2 regions of the Pseudoalteromonas sp. P1-30 genome follow, and region 1 is predicted to be linked to the other one. Evidence: predicted binding sites of a transcription regulator. Region 1 holds the regulator's gene; the other holds the start of a gene.

The links. The regulator FliA, encoded in region 1, starts transcription of late flagellar genes. The targets are predictions, from matches to a motif close to CTAAAGNTNNNNNNNNNNNNGCCGATA.
Region 2: AN395_RS18750 (DUF5610 domain-containing protein) is a predicted target of FliA. The motif match lies at 2,532-2,558, and genes of this name have one in related genera.

What each region holds. Positions count from the first base shown of each region.
Region 1 is NZ_LKBC01000005.1:79,577-93,902, reverse strand. It holds gene AN395_RS10800 (chemotaxis protein CheW) at 1-481, opposite strand, end outside; gene AN395_RS10795 (chemotaxis protein CheW) at 506-1,288, opposite strand; gene AN395_RS10790 (ParA family protein) at 1,292-2,062, opposite strand; gene AN395_RS10785 (flagellar motor protein MotB) at 2,075-3,040, opposite strand; gene AN395_RS10780 (flagellar motor protein) at 3,046-3,810, opposite strand; gene AN395_RS10775 (chemotaxis response regulator protein-glutamate methylesterase) at 3,803-4,948, opposite strand; gene AN395_RS10770 (chemotaxis protein CheA) at 5,000-7,228, opposite strand; gene AN395_RS10765 (protein phosphatase CheZ) at 7,244-8,011, opposite strand; gene cheY (chemotaxis response regulator CheY) at 8,027-8,410, opposite strand; gene AN395_RS10755 (RNA polymerase sigma factor FliA) at 8,452-9,162, opposite strand; gene AN395_RS10750 (MinD/ParA family protein) at 9,189-10,049, opposite strand; gene flhF (flagellar biosynthesis protein FlhF) at 10,042-11,517, opposite strand; gene flhA (flagellar biosynthesis protein FlhA) at 11,540-13,651, opposite strand; gene flhB (flagellar biosynthesis protein FlhB) at 13,842-14,326, opposite strand, start outside.
Region 2 is NZ_LKBC01000022.1:189-4,117, forward strand. It holds gene AN395_RS18740 (hypothetical protein) at 58-537, shown strand; gene murI (glutamate racemase) at 500-1,297, opposite strand; gene AN395_RS18750 (DUF5610 domain-containing protein) at 1,363-2,502, opposite strand; gene trmA (tRNA (uridine(54)-C5)-methyltransferase TrmA) at 2,668-3,765, shown strand; gene AN395_RS18760 (thiol:disulfide interchange protein DsbA/DsbL) at 3,832-3,929, opposite strand, start outside.

The sequences.
Region 1 (14,326 bases):
CATCCCATTCGTCATCGCTAAGTAATTTATTTAAATCGACTAAAATAAGTAATTCGTTATCGCGGTTACATACACCTTGGATAAACTTAGCGCTTTCTTCGGTACCAACATTTGGGGCGCTGTCTATTTCAGAGCTGCGTAAGTACACAACTTCAGAAACACTATCAGCTAAAATACCAATTACTTGCTCTTCTGCTTCAATAATTAAAATGCGAGAATTATCAGTTGCATCCGCAGCAGGCAAACCAAAGCGTGCACGAGTATCAATAACAGTGACTACGTTACCACGTAAATTTATAATGCCAATAACGTATGAAGGTGCACCAGGTACTGGGGCAATTTCGGTATAACGTAAAATTTCTTGCACCTGCATTACGTTTACGCCATACGTTTCTTCTTCAAGCTTAAACGTTACCCACTGTAAAATTTCATCGTTGTTATCTGCGTTTTTATTCGCTGATAATAGTCTATCTTCGCTCATGCTGTTACCCCGTAATGGTCGTTACTACTGACGGCTATCTAAGCCTTTTTCTAATAGTGCATTTAAATTATCTACATCTATTAAAGCACACATTTTTTCTTTAATAACACCGGCAAGCCAAGGGCGTTTGCCACTGTTTTTTCGCCATTTTACATCTTCTTTACTCAATGTAATGTTATTTATTAACTTTTCAGCCAATAAACCCCAGTTGCTATCGCCTAAGGTTATTAAATACTGATAATTAAGAGAGGCCTCTAACTTTTCATCGTACTTTTCAGGCATTACCCAACGGGCAGTATCAACTACGTTTAGCTTTTCATCTCTATTAAGCATAACGCCTTTAAACCACTTTGGCTTACCAAATAAATGATTTACTTCACCTAATTGATGAATTCCTCCAAGCGCTTTCAAAGGAACTGCCAATGTTAAACCAGCCACTTCAAAAAACAGAGCCTGAAATTCACCTTCAAAGTAATCTTCTTGGCTATGTAATAAAGGAGCAGGTTCTGTACTTAACTGAGTTTGCACCTCAGCTGTCTCTACTGGCTCAGGCTCAATAGGTGCAGGTGGCGAAATAGTGGCATCAGCCTCGCTATTACTCTCTTTTACTTGCTCAGAATAAAGCTGCTCGGTTACTTTTAATTGCGCTTTGGGCTTTAAAAGTACTTCGTCGTTTTGTAAGGCACTAGGTACTTGCTCAAGTAGCTTTGCTACAGGCTCAAGGTTTTCCTCAGGTTCGTCTTCGCATAATAGCGCCCCTAAGTATTGAGTCATTACTTTTTCATTAGCAAATAATTGCTTACTCATTCATTAACCTTGTCCAATTAAATAATCTAATAACGCTTTATAAGCGTAAACCCCACGCGAACGTGGGCAAAACTCTATGGGTACCTTTTGTGCAAGGCTTGCATCTCTAAACTTTGTATCAACGGGGATCACCCCTGGCCATACTTTATCTTTATATGTATTTTGTAACGTTTTGTAGGCTTCAAGCGACGCTTTAGTGCGCTTATCATACATAGTAGGGATTATAGTATATTGGTACTGTTTCGCTTGAGAGCTTTGCATTAATTCCATAGTGCGCATCATTCTATCAAGCCCTTTGAGCGCCAAAAACTCAGTTTGCACAGGCACTAAAATACGTTCGCTGGCGGCTAATGCGTTCACCATTAAAACACCTAAAACGGGCGGGCAATCAAGCAGCGCATAATCGTAATGTTCACTAATTTTTGCAAGTGTTTTTTTTAAAATTAAGCCCATTCCCGTTTTATTGCCCATGCTTCTATCGAGGGTTGCTATAGCCATCGTCGCGGGCAATATATCCAGGTTTTCCATGGTAGAGGGGCACAATGCTTGAAGTACTTCTTCACTTTGCATTGAGGTGCCGCGGGCAAAAATATCGTACACACTGACTTCTAAATCTTCAGAATCAATACCAAAATAGTACGTTAGTGAGGCGTGAGGGTCGGTATCAATGAGTAATACGCGTTTACCTTGCAAGGCCAAAATACCAGCAAGACTGACAGCCGTTGTGGTTTTACCTACACCGCCCTTTTGATTTGCTACTGTCCAAATCTTCACATTAAGTCCTAATTACTGTTCATTGCGCGTGGTGATTCTGATGCCACCATGAGGTAAACGAATTATTTTAATAGAGTTATCATCAGAGGGAAGTTCGACCTCTGGCTCAGGCGCAGCTTGTTGCACTTGCTCATCAGGCTCAGCTTCATTTTCGGTGGTTTGTTGTACTAAGCCATACTTAGAAAGCGCAATAACAACTTTACGATTCTCTGCTCGACCCGCTGCGGTGTCGTTATCGGCAAAAGGTGAGTATTGCCCATACCCCTCGATTGCCATTCGCGCTGGGTTAATTCCTAACGTTTCTAATTCAACTAAAATAGAGGTCGCCCGTGCAACTGACAACTCCCAGTTAGAGCGAAACATTTCATTGCGAATACTTTCGTTATCTGTGTAACCTCTTACCCTTATGTAGTTATCTACTGGGGCAATAATATCTTTTACAATTTTTACGACTTGCTTAGCTCGCGCGTGGGCCACAGAGCTACCACTTGAGAACAGCATTCCTGAACTTAGCTCAATAATAAGCCAATCTTGGTTGAGCTCTAAACTTGCTTCTCCATCACGAATTTCATCAATAAGTGCTGAATGTAATTTAGTTAACAGACTATCGAGTGGTTTACCTAAATGTTTTTGTTTTATATTGCTGGTATCACTATGTCCATCTAGCAGCTCTGGGCCAGACTCCTGTTTTTGAATGCTCTCACCGTACAATAACTCTTGCTCTGGGGTAACACGGTCAGTAAGTAGCCCTTCGCCTGTCACGCCCTCACCTTGTTGCGATTGCTGCCTTGCTGATTTGTCAAAAACCTGTTCTAGGGAGTCTGAGAGGATTTGAAAGCTTTCTTCTTTATTTATGGCAATGGCATACATAACCACAAAAAAGGCAAACATAATGGTCATATAATCAGCATAAGAGACTAACCAACGTTCTGTATGTTGATTTTTTTCAGCTGATTGACGTAAGCGCCGGCGTAACATAAAAGTTACTCTACCACGACATTAGGGCGCTCTGTGCGATAAGCTTCAAGCTTTAATTCTATGTTAATAGGACTTTCGCCAAGGCTTATAGCAATCACCCCTTCGGCCATCATTTCATGGTAAAGCATTTTTTGCTCTACTCGCTGCTTAAGCTTATTGGCCATAGGTAAAAATAATAAGTTAGCTAAACCCACCCCATATATTGTTGCAATAAATGCGGTGGCGACCCCTGCGCCTAGCTTTTGAGGGTCGGTAATAAATGACATTGCTTGAATAAGACCAAGTACAGCCCCTAAAATACCTATAGTTGGGCTATATCCGCCCATGGCTTCGTACACTTTACTTGCTTCAAGTAAGCGGTCTCGTTCAAGCATTAAATCTATTTCTAAGGTGTCGCGTAGCTTTTGCTCCGAACACCCATCTACTAGTAAACTAAGCCCTTTTGCTGCATAAGGATCTGGGTGACTAAGTGCCTCTTTTTCAAGCGCTAAGTACCCTTCCTGGCGAGCTTTATGCGACCACGTTTTAATTTGCTCTATGGCTTGCTCAATATTGTATTGAGGTGAAAAAAACACCCAATGGCTCATGCTTAGCGTTTTTTTAAAGGTGCTTGTGGCCGTTTGCAACATAACAGCCCCTAAGGTGCCGCCAAGTACAATAATAAGTGCAGGGCCATTAAATAACGCCGTGACAACGCCACCCTCTAAAGAGTAACCAATCGCTATAGCGCCCAGCGCAATGATTAACCCTAAAACAGAGAGCTTATCCACAACCAGTCTCTCTTTTTATTCTTGCTGCTACGTCGTTTAACGCTAAATGCTCAGAGGCAAGCCCAGCGTTGGCAATAGCTTGAGGCATACCGTATACCACACAGCTTTTTTCATCTTGCGCCCAAATGGTTGCGCCAGATTGCTTAAGCATTCGCGCGCCATCACGTCCATCAGCGCCCATGCCGGTTAAAACAATAGCAAGTACGTCTCCTTGGTAGCTTTTAGCAACACTTGCAAAAGTAACATCAACGCTTGGTTTGTAGCTTATTCGTTCACTATTATCTTCAAATACACGCAACGTTTTGTTACCACTTCGCCCCTCTACCATCATTTGCTGTCCACCAGGTGCTAAGTAGGCTGTGCCGGCTTCTAGCCTGTCACCTTGTTGCGCTTCTTTAACGCGTATTTTGCAAAGGCTATTTAAACGTGCCGCAAACGCAGGCGTAAATGCTGCCGGCATGTGCTGAATTAACAAAATAGGGTGTGCAAAGTTAGCAGGTAATTGGGTTAATATGGTTTGTAAAGCAACTGGCCCGCCAGTTGAAGTGCCAATAGCCACTATTTGATAGTGTTTACCGCTGGCACGCGTGGGCATACTGGGTGTAGTTCTTGTCTGCACTGGGGCAGCACGTTGAAAGCTTCTATCAGGTTGTTTAAGCGATGAGCTTGTTGTGGCAAGTTTGCTTGCAGGTGGAGCAGTTGTCTTACTTGATGTTAATGGCCTAACAGGGCGTGGAGCACGCCTGCGACCAATTTCCTTCACTTTGGCTTGTAATAACTTGATTGCATCTTCGTTATTTCGTGCAATGTCTTCAAACTTTTTCGGTAAAAAGTCCATAGCTCCGGCATCAAGTGCATCTAAAGTTGCGGTTGCACCGTCGCGGGTTAATGAAGAAAACATAAGTATTGGCGTTGGGTTACTCGCCATAATTTCTTTTACTGCGCTAATACCATCAAGCACAGGCATTTCTACATCCATGGTGATCATATCTGGACGTAACTGCGCTGTTTTTTCTACGGCTTCTCTACCGTTAACAGCAAAACCTATTACTTCGATACCGCTGTCTTGTTCAAGGATTTCGCTTACTCGACGGCGAAAAAAACTGGAATCGTCAACAACTAAAACTTTTACGGCCATTGCGCTCTCTTATTAAATTTATGTGTAGGCATACACAGGTATGCCTACATTTTATCCTGCGTAATGCTTAAGCATATTAGGTACATCCAGAATCAGCGCAATACCACCGTCAGATGTAATTGTTGCACCAGCCATTCCTGGCGTACCTTGTAATAACGCATCAAGAGGCTTAATAACAACTTCTTCTTGGCCAATTAATGAATCAACCACAAAGCCAACTTGCTGAGTACCTATTTGTACAATTACCACATGACCTTGCGCTTTTCGCTGAGAACAATCAGCACCTTTAACTAGCCAATGCTCTAAGTAAAATAGCGGTATCGCTTTTTTACGAACAATAATTGTAAGCTGACCATCTACAACATTGGTTTTGGTTAAATCTAAGTGGAATATTTCACTCACACCAGCAAGTGGTAACGCAAACGTTTGCTCACCAACAATAACCATCAGCGTAGGTAAAATAGCCAGTGTTAATGGTACTTTTATTTCTAAAATAGTCCCTACGCCCAACTCTGACTGTATACTCACAGAGCCATTAAGCTGCGTAATTTTAGTTTTTACTACATCCATGCCTACGCCACGGCCAGAAATATCAGATATCTCTTCTTTGGTCGAAAAGCCTGGTGCAAATATTAAGTTATACGCTTCTGTATCTGATAAGCGACTTGCCTGATCATGGTCAATAACGCCTTTACTGATCGCTATTTTTTTCAGTTTTTCCGCATCCATACCTGCACCATCATCTTTAATGGTTAACAAAATATGGTCGCCTTCTTGCGAAGCCGATAATGTAACGTTACCGGTTCTAGGCTTACCCGCAGCTTCACGCGCTGCTGGCATCTCAATACCATGGTCAACTGAGTTTCGTACTAAATGCACCAACGGGTCGGCCAGTGCCTCAACTAAGTTTTTATCTAAATCGGTTTCTTCACCTACAAGCTGTAAATCAATTTCTTTATTTAAGCTACGGGCTAAGTCACGTACTACGCGAGGGAATCGGCCAAACACTTTTTTGATAGGCTGCATTCGCGTTTGCATTACTGCACCTTGAATATCAGCAGTAACCACATCAAGATTTGATATCGCCTTACCCATCGCTTCACTGTCTGTATTGGTCGCTAAACTGACCAACCTATTTCGTACTAATACCAACTCGCCAACCATATTCATTATTTGATCTAAACGCTTTGTATCAACACGTACTGTGGTTTCAGCAGGTGGAGGCGTAGCTTTTTTAGGTGCAGCGCTACTCGCTGGTTTTTCAGCCACTTTAGGTGTAGGCGCAGCGGCTTTAGCCGCCGGAGCTTGTTTTGCTGCAGGTGCTGGCGTAGGCTTTTCTGGCGTAGGTTTTGCTGGCGTTTGAGCTACAGGTGCAGCCTTAGGTGGCTGCGGTGCAGGTGTGTCAGCTTCTTTTGATTCTGGTGCGGCGCCTTTACCATGCAGTTCATCAAGCAGTGCTTCAAATTCATCATCGCTGATTTCATCATCACCGCTATCATTTGTAACAGCCGCTGGTGGTGCTGTGTGCTTTACTTCTGGCTCACTGCTTGAAGTATCTCCTGCAACTGGACCAAAACTACCTACACCGTGTAATTCATCTAATAAACTGTCAAATTCATCATCGGTAATATCTGAACTTGAATCTGGCTCTGCACTTGCACTTGGTTGCGACACCGGGCTTTGGCCTTTGCCGTGTAACTCATCGAGTAAGCTTTCAAATTCATCTTCTGTAATTTCGTCAATTTGCGTGCTATCTGCTGAAGGGCTTGAACCTGCCACATCAAATAGTTCATCAAATGCAAATGGGTCTTCATCATCTGTTGCGCTAACGGGAGCTCCGGGTTCTTGTTCAACAACTTCGGGGGTTGTTTCAGTAAGCTCGTCATCCGTAGGCGGTTGGCCAAGTTTATGAAGGGTTTCTAATAATTGAGGGTCTGCTGGGTCTGGCTGTTCGCGGTTTTGAATAGTGGCAAACATTTCATTAATGGTATCTAGTGCTTGTAAAATCACATCCATTAATTCTGAATTAACGGTTCTAACCCCTTGGCGTAAGAGATCAAATACGTTTTCAGCACCATGACAGGCATCAACAAGCTCAGTCATAGCTAAAAAGCCTGCTCCCCCTTTTACGGTATGAAAGCCCCTAAAAATAGCATTTAGTAACTCAGTATCTTCTGGGTTATTTTCTAGCTCAACTAACTGTTCAGATAAAAGCTCTAGGATTTCTCCGGCCTCTACAAGAAAGTCTTGTAAAATATCTTCATCGACTTCAAAGCTCATGCAGTTACTCTCCTCTTAGAAGCCCAAACTTGATAATAGGTCATCGACCTCGTCTTGGTCAGATACAACATCATTTCGCGACTCTTTATCAATAATAGGGCCTTCAGGACCTGCTAATGTTTGTGCGGCAACCTGTTCTTCTGTTTCTTGTTGTTCTTTACTTTCAGCAATGCTGTCATCTTGTGCAGCAAATGCTGTTAAAAGGTGGATTAAACTTTCTTCTACTTCTCTGACTAATTCAATTACACGGCGGATAACCTGGCCGGTTAAATCTTGAAAATCCTGCGCCATTAGTACATTAGTCATTAAAGTTTGCAACTCATCGGTTTTATGATGAGAGCTGTTCATAAACTTGTCGATGCTGTGGCATAAGGTTTTAAACTCGCCCAGCTCTATTTCGCGGTTCATAAGCCTATCCCAAGTAGGCTTAATATGTGCAATTTCATCTGCTAGCTGCTGCGCAATAGGGAGGCTTGCTTCGACCGCATCCATTGTCTTATTAGCTGCATTTTCTGTCATTTCCATGACATAGTTTAAGCGCTTTTTCGCATCCGGAATTGCATCAGTGGTTAAATCGGTTAAACGCGTATCAAGTTCAAAGCTTTTAAGGGCTTCGTGTAATTGGCGTGTTAACTTACCTACTTCAGCAAAAAGCTGCGATTGCTCTTGAGAGGCAGTATCTAAAATTAATTGATCTGCTTTATCTTGCTCACCATTTTCTAAAAAAACGACGAGCTGACGAGCTTGTTCTAAAGTAATTTGAGGCGCAGCTGGTGCTGACATAAGCCTCTCCTCTCATTAACCTAAGCGTTCAAACACTTTTTCTAATTTAGTTTTCAAAGTACCAGCAGTAAATGGCTTAACAATATAGCCATTAACACCTGCTTGCGCTGCCGCTATTATTTGTTCTTTTTTAGCTTCTGCCGTCACCATTAAAACCGGAATATGTTTTAATTTTTCGTCAGCTCTAATGGCTCTTAGCAAGTCAATACCCTGCATGCCTGGCATGTTCCAATCGGTTACAACAAAGTCAAAAACCTGATTTTGCAACATAGGTAATGCTGTAGAACCATCGTCAGCTTCTTGAACATTCGTGAACCCTAGGTCACGCAACAGATTTTTTATAATACGTCTCATTGTAGAGAAATCATCAACAACAAGAATTTTCATGTTTTTATCCAAAACATCCTCCGGTGAGGTCTTAACCTATAATTTACTTACTACTAGTTTATCCAGTCATTGATTTTTGCTTTGAGCTTAATCATCGCCTGACCATGTATCTGACTTACACGCGATTCACTTACATCGAGTATATGCCCAATTTCTTTTAAATTCATTTCATCGTTGTAATACAAAGAAAGCACCATTGCATCTCGCTCTGGTAAAGACTTTATTGCCTCTAACAATGAATTATTAAACCGTTCATTTTTAACATTATTAAATGGTTTGTCTAGCGCTAAATCTTGACCTGCAGGGCTAATAACATCTTCATCTACCCCTAGGTCTTCTATACCAAGCACTTTACTGGAATTAACATCATTTAAAATATGATGGTATTCTTCTAGCGAAATATCAAGTTTTTCAGCTACTTCAGTATCTTTTGGTTCTCTATTTAAGCTATTTTCTAATTCTGTGATAGTTTCGGCTACTAATCGGCTTTTACGGTGCACCGAACGTGGTGCCCAATCCCCTCTGCGCATTTCATCAAGCATAGCGCCGCGAATACGAATACCAGCAAACGTTTCAAAGCTTGCCCCTTTACTGGCGTCAAAGTTTTTTGAGGCCTCGATAAGGCCAATCATTCCCGATTGAATTAAGTCATCAAGCTGAACGCTAGGAGGAAGACGAGCTATTAAATGGCACGCCACTTTTTTGACAAGCGACGCGTGCTTTTCAACAATCACATTTAAATTTTGTGTTGATTGATATCCCATAGCTCTTTTCACCGATGTTGTCATAATCAGCCGTTTACTAGCTTCTCAATGAAAAACTCTAAATGTCCTGAAGGTTGATTAGGTATAGGCCATTTTACTGCTTTTGTCGCTAATGTTTTAAACGCGACTGCTGCTGGTGAATTAGGGAAAAGATCGACAATTACTTTTTGTTTACGCGTAGATTTACGCATATTTTCATCATATGGAATAGTCGCAACAAGCTCCATAGACACATCTAAAAAGCGGTCTGTTACTTTAGAGAGCTTTGCAAAAAGCTCTTGGCCCTCGCGCATACTGCGCACCATGTTTGCAACAATTTTAAATTTATAAACGCCATGTTCGCGGCTAAGTACTTTAATAAGCGCGTAGGCATCAGTAATAGAGGTCGGCTCGTCACACACCACCACCATGACATCTTGCGCTGCACGAGAAAAACTCAGCACCATGTCAGAAATACCAGCGGCGGTATCTACAATTAAAATATCAAATTCGGTATTAAGCTCACTAAAGGCACGAATTAACCCAGCATGCTCAGATGGGGTTAGCTCCACCATACTTTGCGAGCCTGATGTAGCAGGCACGATTTTAATACCGCCTGGGCCTTCAACTAAAATCTCGTCAAGTTCGCACTCGCCTGAAAGGACATGAGATAAGTTTTTTTCAACACGTAGTCCTAGCATTACATCACAATTAGCTAGGCCTAAATCGGCATCTAATACTAATACACGATTACCCTGCTGCCCTAAAGCAATAGCAGTATTTAAAGAGACATTGGTTTTACCCACCCCTCCTTTACCGCCGGTGACAGCGATAACTTTTACGCCGTTGTTGTTGTTTTGACTCATTTTGCGCAGGCCGCTTGCTTGATCTAATACTGTGTTAATCATACATCCCTACTGTGCTTGGCGCCACTGCTTGGTGCCTTGAATGTTGTGCTTTTGCTCTTTTTAAATACAATTGCTCAGCTTTTTTTACTAGTTTTTCAGCATTTGCAACGCGAATATCTTCTGGTACACGCTGACCATTAGTAAGATACCCTATTGGAAGGCGATTTTGAATCGCTATACTAATAATCTCACCTAAACTTAATGATTCATCTAACTTAGTGAAAATACAACCGCTTAGCTGAACCTTTTTAAAATGTCTTACGGTTTCTTGCAGTACATTTATTTGTGCTGTGGCACTTAATACTAAATAACTACGTATATCTACTCGCTGGTTGCGCATTAACGTATTTAATTGCTCTGTAAGGCGTAAATCACGTTGGCTCATACCCGCTGTATCAATTAATACTAGACGCTTATTGCGTAAATGATATAAAACTTCAGCTAATTCATTGGCATCTTTTACTTGTTTAACACCACAACCAATAATACGACCATATGTTGCAAGCTGCTCATAAGCACCAATTCTGTATGTATCAGTGGTGATTAGGGCAACTTTGTCGGCGCCATACTTTTGTGCGCCTAATGCGGCAAGTTTAGCTACTGTGGTTGTTTTACCTACACCAGTAGGCCCAACAAGGGCGTACACACCTCCTTGGCGAAGAATTTCGTTATTGGTGGTTTGCATTTGATCTTCAACCATTTGCAATAATGCTTTCCAACCTTGCTGACGCGATACGTCATCTGGAATAAAACACGCCATTTGCTCTGCAACGTCTTTATCTATTCCCATGCCAACTAAACGGTCAATCATGCATGCACGTGTAGGGTCGCGACGTGCCATATCTTGCTGCATTAAACCCGATACTTGGTGTTCTAATAACTGGCGAATTGCGTTCATTTCATCACGCATCGCGCTCATTTGGGCGCTTTCGTTGTTATTAGCTTGACTACGCGGTGCAACCGGCGCATCTAACTCGTCAAAGTCTTGATCTAAGTCATCAAAGCCTAGGCTGTCTGCTTGGGTTTGCATGCGTTTTGGCGCTTCATTTTCGCGTGCAAACATATTTGTCGTACGTGGCTGTGCTGGCTCTTGGTAATGCTCAGACGTATCAATACCTGATTGCGAAAACATAGAGGCTAGCTCAGGAGAGCGAGGGCGTGGCGACTGGCGCTCTAATAAAGCTTGTAAGCTATCTGCTACTTTTGCTTGTGGCTCAGGTTGCGCACGCTTAGGCTCTGGCTTTACAAAGTTATGAGTAGGCTGTTGCACGGCTCTTTGCGAAGCAGGCGCTGCCTGTGGTTGTGCTGCGGCTTTAGGGGCTGCTTTGTCGTAATCTACTGCGGCAACAATTTCTACACCATTAGCGAGTTTTTTGTTCGACATAATAACGGCATCAACACCTAGCTCATCTTTAACTTCTTTCAGTGCGGTGCGCATATCTTTGGCAAAAAAACGTTTAATCTTCATGGTTCAACCCCTGTTAAAATCTTTATTGTTGGCCTACTGAGCTGACAATCTTGATCTGTCTTTCATCTGGTACCTCTTGATAAGACATCACCCTTAAACCCGGTATGGTGTACTTAACAAAGCGAGATAACACAGTGCGTAACATTCCTGACGTTAGCAATATTGAAGGTTCTCCGGCCATTTCTTGATTCTGATGCGCTTCGTTTAATGATGTTTGAAGTCGCTCAGCAAGGCTTGGTTCTATTCCGGCACCTTCGTCGCCTGCATTTTGTAATGACTGATGCAACATCTGTTCCAACTCAGGCGCCAAGGTTATGACAGGGATTTCTGATGACATTCCCACAGCGTCTTGAACTATTAAACGGCGCAGCGAAATACGCACTGCAGCTGTTAAAACATCGGCATCTTGACTACGTGGGCCGTACTCTACAAGGGTTTGAACAATAGAGCGCATATCACGAATAGCCACCCCTTCGTTTAATAAATTTTGCAGTACTTTTACAACGGTTGTCAGTGGTAGTACTTCTGGCACTAACCCTTCTACTAAACGTGGATGGCTTTTAGCTAACATATCAAGCAGGTTTTGAACCTCCTCATGCCCTAGCAATAATGCGGCACTGTTAGTTAATAACTGGCTAATGTGGGTGGCTACCACAGTGGCTGAGTCGACCACGGTGTAACCTAGTGACTGTGCTTCGTCTTTTTGATCAGGCTTTATCCATACCGCATCTAGGCCAAATGCTGGGTCTTTGGTTTCAACCCCTTTAATAGGACCAAATACTTGCCCAGGGTTTATGGCCAGTTCATCGCCATGTTTGAGTTCGCCTTCACCACTTGAAACCCCCATCATGGTAATACGGTACGCATTAGGGTCTAACTCTAAGTTATCGCGAATATGTACAGGCGGTACTAAAAAGCCAAGCTCCTGAGATAGCTTTTTACGCACCCCTTTAATTCGGTTGAGCAGCTCACCACCTTGAGATTGGTCAACAAGCGGAATAAGCCTGTAGCCAACTTCTAAGCCAATAACGTCAATTTGTTGTACATCGTCCCATCCAAGCTCTTTTTGCTCTTGCTTGTTTGCAACGCCAGTACCGGCAACGGCACCACTTTCAGCCTCTTGGGCTGCTAGAGCAGCGGCTTTTAATTTTTGCTGCTGAGTAAAGTAAGCTAAGTAGCCAAGTAGTGCGCCTAAACTTAAAAAAGCAATATGAGGCATACCCGGAACCAACCCCATAATGATTAAAATACCTGAGGCGATAAATAATGATTTTTCGTTACCTAATTGGGCTTTAAATTGCTCACCCATGTTATGTGATTCGTTTTGGCGAGTAACAACAATAGCAGTACCAATAGAGAGCAGTAATGAAGGAAGCTGCGCCACAAGGCCGTCACCAATGGTAAGTAAAGTATATACTTCCATTGCGCGGCTAAAGCTCAAGTCGTGTTGGATCATGCCCACAAATAAGCCGCCAACAATATTAATAATTAATATCACGATACCGGCAATGGCATCGCCTTTTACAAACTTACTCGCCCCATCCATAGAGCCGTAAAAGTCGGCTTCGCGGGTTACTTCACTGCGGCGCTCACGTGCTTGCTCTGCACTAATAAAGCCAGCGTTTAAGTCGGCATCAATCGCCATTTGCTTACCCGGCATAGCGTCTAACGTAAAACGAGCCGATACTTCAGAAATACGCCCTGCACCTTTGGTTATTACTACAAAGTTTATGATGATCAGAATTAAAAACACCACTAAACCTACCGCGTAGTTTCCGCCAATAACCACTGAGCCAAACGCTTCAATTACCTTACCAGCCGCATCGCCCCCGTTGTGACCCTCAAGGAGCACCACGCGTGTACTGGCAACATTTAGGGCTAAACGCATAATTGTAGCGATTAACAATACCGCCGGAAACATACCAAATTCGAGGGGTTTCATGGTGTAAACAGTCACCAGTAAAACAACTAAGGCAAGGGCAATATTAAATGAAAATAATATATCAAGAAGAAATGGCGGCAGCGGTAAAATAACCATACCCAGCGCTGCAAGTACTAATAGCGGTGTGCCAACACCTTTGGCATACTCTTTTTTATCTTTGTTAAGTTGTTGTAATACCGCTTTAAAATCCATAACTCTACAATTCAATAAATTGACACTAGCCTGAAATTGCAATAACTATTCCAAGTATAGAGTCAGCAATAGATTCATTGAGTATTGATGCAAAATTTAAAGCAAGTGAGAGACAAGAGCGTATGGGCTTTATGGTTTGAATTTGCAGCCCCGTGTTGATATTTATAAAGTGTGGTTAGCTCAACACACTCTAATCGTATTTGAAGTCATCAGGTATGGGCAGTTTAGACTTAAGCGGAATAGGTCGTTTACCACGCCCTTTTTTAAACCGTTTAAGCTGAAATACATAGGCTAAAACTTGTGCGACAGCGGTAAATAGCTGATCTGGGATCTGTTGGCCTATTTCGGCGGTATGATAAAGCGCCCGCGTAAGCATAGGAGATTCTACAATCGGTACTTCGTTACCTTTGGCTATTTTACGAATTTGCATAGCCATTTCATCTATCCCTTTGGCAAGTACAATCGGTGCACCTGCTCGCTCAGTATCGTATTTTAGCGCCACAGAATAGTGAGTAGGATTGGTTACAATTACGTCGGCATCGGGGACATCTTGCATCATTCTTCGCTGCGACATTTGCCTTTGTGTTTGCCTTATTCGCGCTTTAATTTGCGGATCACCCTCTGAGTTTTTGTACTCGTCTTTGATCTCCTGCATTGTCATTTTAAGTTGTTTGT
Region 2 (3,929 bases), on a different contig from region 1:
ATAGCAAGTTCACAATGTTAAATTAATGTTTATTTCCTGTTTATTGGTAGATCTAAAATGAAATTACCCGATCAAAAATCTTTTATCTTCTCTGTTATTCTTGCTGTAGTTGGTTTTGTTATTGTTGAGTTTGCTTTAGGAAGCTTAGCTTTAAGCCCAGCATTGCTATTTGGTGCTGGTTTATTAATTGGTGGGATTGCTATTGCTGCAATATCATCGGAAGGTGGTGAAGAAGCTGAAGTTAAAACAAAAACACTTTATGTTGGTAATCTTCCTTATCGTGCAAATGAAGGTGTTGTTCGCGCTTTGTTTGAAGAACAAGGTAAAGTTTTCAACGTGCGCCTATTAAAGGATAAAAATACTGGCAAACGTCGTGGCTTTGGTTTTGTTGAAATGGCACAGGCAGATGCAGACAATGCAATTGCTAAGTTAAACGATAGTGAGTTCCAACAGCGTACTTTAAAAGTACGTGAGGCAAAACAAAAACAAGAAGATGATTCTAGCTCTTTACGCACTGAGACGGATCAATCAGTGTAACGTGCTTTATAGCTAGCTTATTACTCAAAACATCAGCCGTTGCATAATATTGCAGCGGCTTTTTTTTGTCTGTAAATTTATTTCCAAAGTTATGCTGCTCTAGTAGGTAGTTTACTCTGCTAGCAATGGCCACGCCTGAATCGAGTAATTGCACTGCGTTATTAAAGTACGCTTGTATAGCATCGCTAAGAATTGGGAAATGTGTGCAACCTAGTACAAGTACATCTATATCTGAGTTAATGCGCAAACGCGTAAGCTCTTTATGCAGTTTGAGTGTATCTAGCTGCTGAGTGAAAAATAACTGCTCTGCCAATGCCACCAGCTCAACACTGCTATATAAACTCACTGTTACGTTGCTGGCATGCTCTTTTATTAATGTATGAGTATAGGGGCTTGCAACTGTGGCGGGGGTTGCCAATAAGCCGATGTGCTTTGTGCGAGTTACTTCAGCAGCAGGCTTTATTGCTGGCACTACGCCTACAATAGGTATTGATGTAATTTTGCGTACTTCACTCAAGGCTGATGTAGAGGCTGTATTGCAGGCTATAACAATAAGGTCGACATTAAGCGCGTTTTGCTCAATAAAATAAATGAGTGAGCATAAACGCCCTATAATAGTTTGCTGGGTTTGCGCGCCATAAGGGAGTAACGAATTATCCATAAAGTAGCTGTACTGTGCATCTGGAATACGCTTTTGAATATGCTCAAGCACGGTGGTGCCACCTATACCTGAATCAAATACCATTATGTGGGCTGACAAACTTTGGTTCCTACTGTTTATTAAGAACGGCAGTTTGCCATGAGATATTTATAAAAGAAAGTAGTTTAGCTTTGCTCAGACTTTAGCGCGTCGAGTGCATCGCCCGCTGAATTTAATTGGTTTAGGTTTTCAAACATTGCCTGTGTGTAATCAACTAGCTGATCGACCGCTGCTTGATCTTGGTTTAGCCACTCTATAATACCGGCAAGCTGATCTTGTAGGCCTAGTTGCGATGCTTTATCAAATGCATTTTTTAGATCGTCATTAAAAGGTGCGATCGCATCGACTACCTCTTTTGTTGGGTTTGGCTGATATTGCTCATAACTTTTAACGGTAGCGACTGTTTTTGTTTGTCGAAGGTCCATTGAAAATGCAACAAGTTGCTCACTGCCTAAGCTCAGTTCTTGTGCTTTTTCAAATGCTTCATCCAAATCACCGCTAAAGAATGTTTTACTTACACCTTGTAGCTCTTCCATCATGGCGTTAATGGCATCTTGCTCTTGCTCGTTTAAATCACCATTAACCGACATTGAAAAAGACAGCTCTCGAGATTGCGACGATGAGCTGGCAAACGATTCGCTGTTATTGCTTTGTTGATACCCGCTCGCTGTTTGAGACTCATATGCATCAGCAAAGCTAATACTGACCTCATCACCTTCGGCCGTTGTAAACTTATACTCGGCATTGCTGCTCATACTTACATATTGTGCTTGGCTTACGCTAACACTGGCCGCTTGTGGGTTAAATAGGGTTTGCTCAAACTCATCAAGCCCCTCAAAAATGCCTTCTTTTGACTTGTCGATGCCCTCTTGCATTTCTTCGTTAAATACACCGGTGCCTTTTAGCTCATCAACCGCTTCGTCTATACCGGTTTGAACACCTGTGCGCGCATCATCTAACATATTTTTTAATTTATCGTCATCGGCACCATTGGCTTTGGCTTTATTAACTGCGCCAGATACAAAGTCGAGTACATTTTTTACTATTTCATCAAAATCGAATAAAGGTTTATCGGCTTGTTTTTGCTCAACAGGTAAACCTAGTTGCTCTGCCATTTTGTCGCCAAGCACTTTTGCAGCAAGTTCTCTGCCTCGCTGTAATGAACTTTCTTGCGGAGATTGGATAGTTGGCTGCTGTAGCGCCTCTTTATTACTGAATTTGTTTACGTTGTTGTTTGGCGTATAGCCATAATTACCGATTTTCATGATCCACCTCCGTTACGTACTTAGCTTATTATCGGCTAATAGTGACAAAACTAAAGTGCATGTTTAAAAAAACAGCAACTTTATTATCAGCAAAACTAGACAAATACTGCTCGCTCCCTACAATAGCGCCGATAAATAGATCTCATAGATAAGGTAGTAGCATTAATGGCAGTGATTAAAATAGATACCACACAGTACGATACGCAGCTAAATGAAAAAGAGCAGCGTATTACGTCGCAATTTAAGCGATTTGGTGTGCAAGCGTTAGAGGTGTTTAGCTCAGAGCCAATTAACTACCGCCAACGTGCTGAATTTAGAGTATGGCACGATGGGGATGATCTATTTCATATTATGTTTGATCAGGCCACGAAAGAAAAAATTCGCGTCGACACCTTTGACCCTGCCGCGCCATTAGTTGGTGAAGTTATGCAGGTGATGATTGATAATTTAAAGTCGTGTGAAGTATTACGCCGTAAGCTGTTTCAAATCGATTATTTATCGTCATTAAGTGGCGAGATTTTAGTAAGCTTGCTTTATCACAAACCACTCGATGATCAGTGGCTAACTGAAATAAAAGCCCTGAAAGAAAAACTGAGCAGTAAATACAATATTGACTTTATTGGTCGTGCGCGCAAACAAAAAGAAGTACTAGGCAATGATTTTGTTACTGAGCGTTTAACCGTAAACGGCCAGGAGCTTATTTATCAACAAGTAGAAAATAGCTTTACGCAGCCTAATGCTAAAGTGAATATAAAAATGCTGGAGTGGGCACAAGACTTATGTAAACCACTGAGTAATGACCTGCTGGAGCTTTACTGTGGGAATGGTAATTTCTCTATTGCATTGGCGGGTTCGTTTAATCGCGTATTGGCTACTGAAATATCTAAGTCTTCTGTACATTCAGCGCAATACAACATTGCTAAAAATAAGGTAGATAACTTAGATATAATTCGTATGTCGAGTGAAGAGTTTACCCAGGCAATGAATGGCGAACGTACCTTTTCGCGTTTAGAGGGGATAGATTTAAAAAGTTACGATTGCCAAACTATTTTAGTCGACCCTCCACGCGCAGGTATGGATACCCTTACCTGTGACTTAGTAGCCAACTACGAGAACATTATTTATATATCGTGCAACCCAGAAACGCTTGAGCGCGATTTAGATCATTTAACCCGTACTCATAATGTTAAGCGCTTTGCGATATTTGATCAGTTCCCTTATACGCATCACATAGAATCGGGTGTTTTCTTACAAAGAAAATAGTGAGTTAAATTTAAATCACTTCCATAAAAAAAGCTCCTTACGGAGCTTTTTTTGTTTTAGCAAACCTTACTTGTTCGCTAAATAGTTAATTAATTTACTAATATCTTCTGGCGCGGTAATACCAGACTCACGGCCTAGATTTAATTTGTATTTACCATTTACGA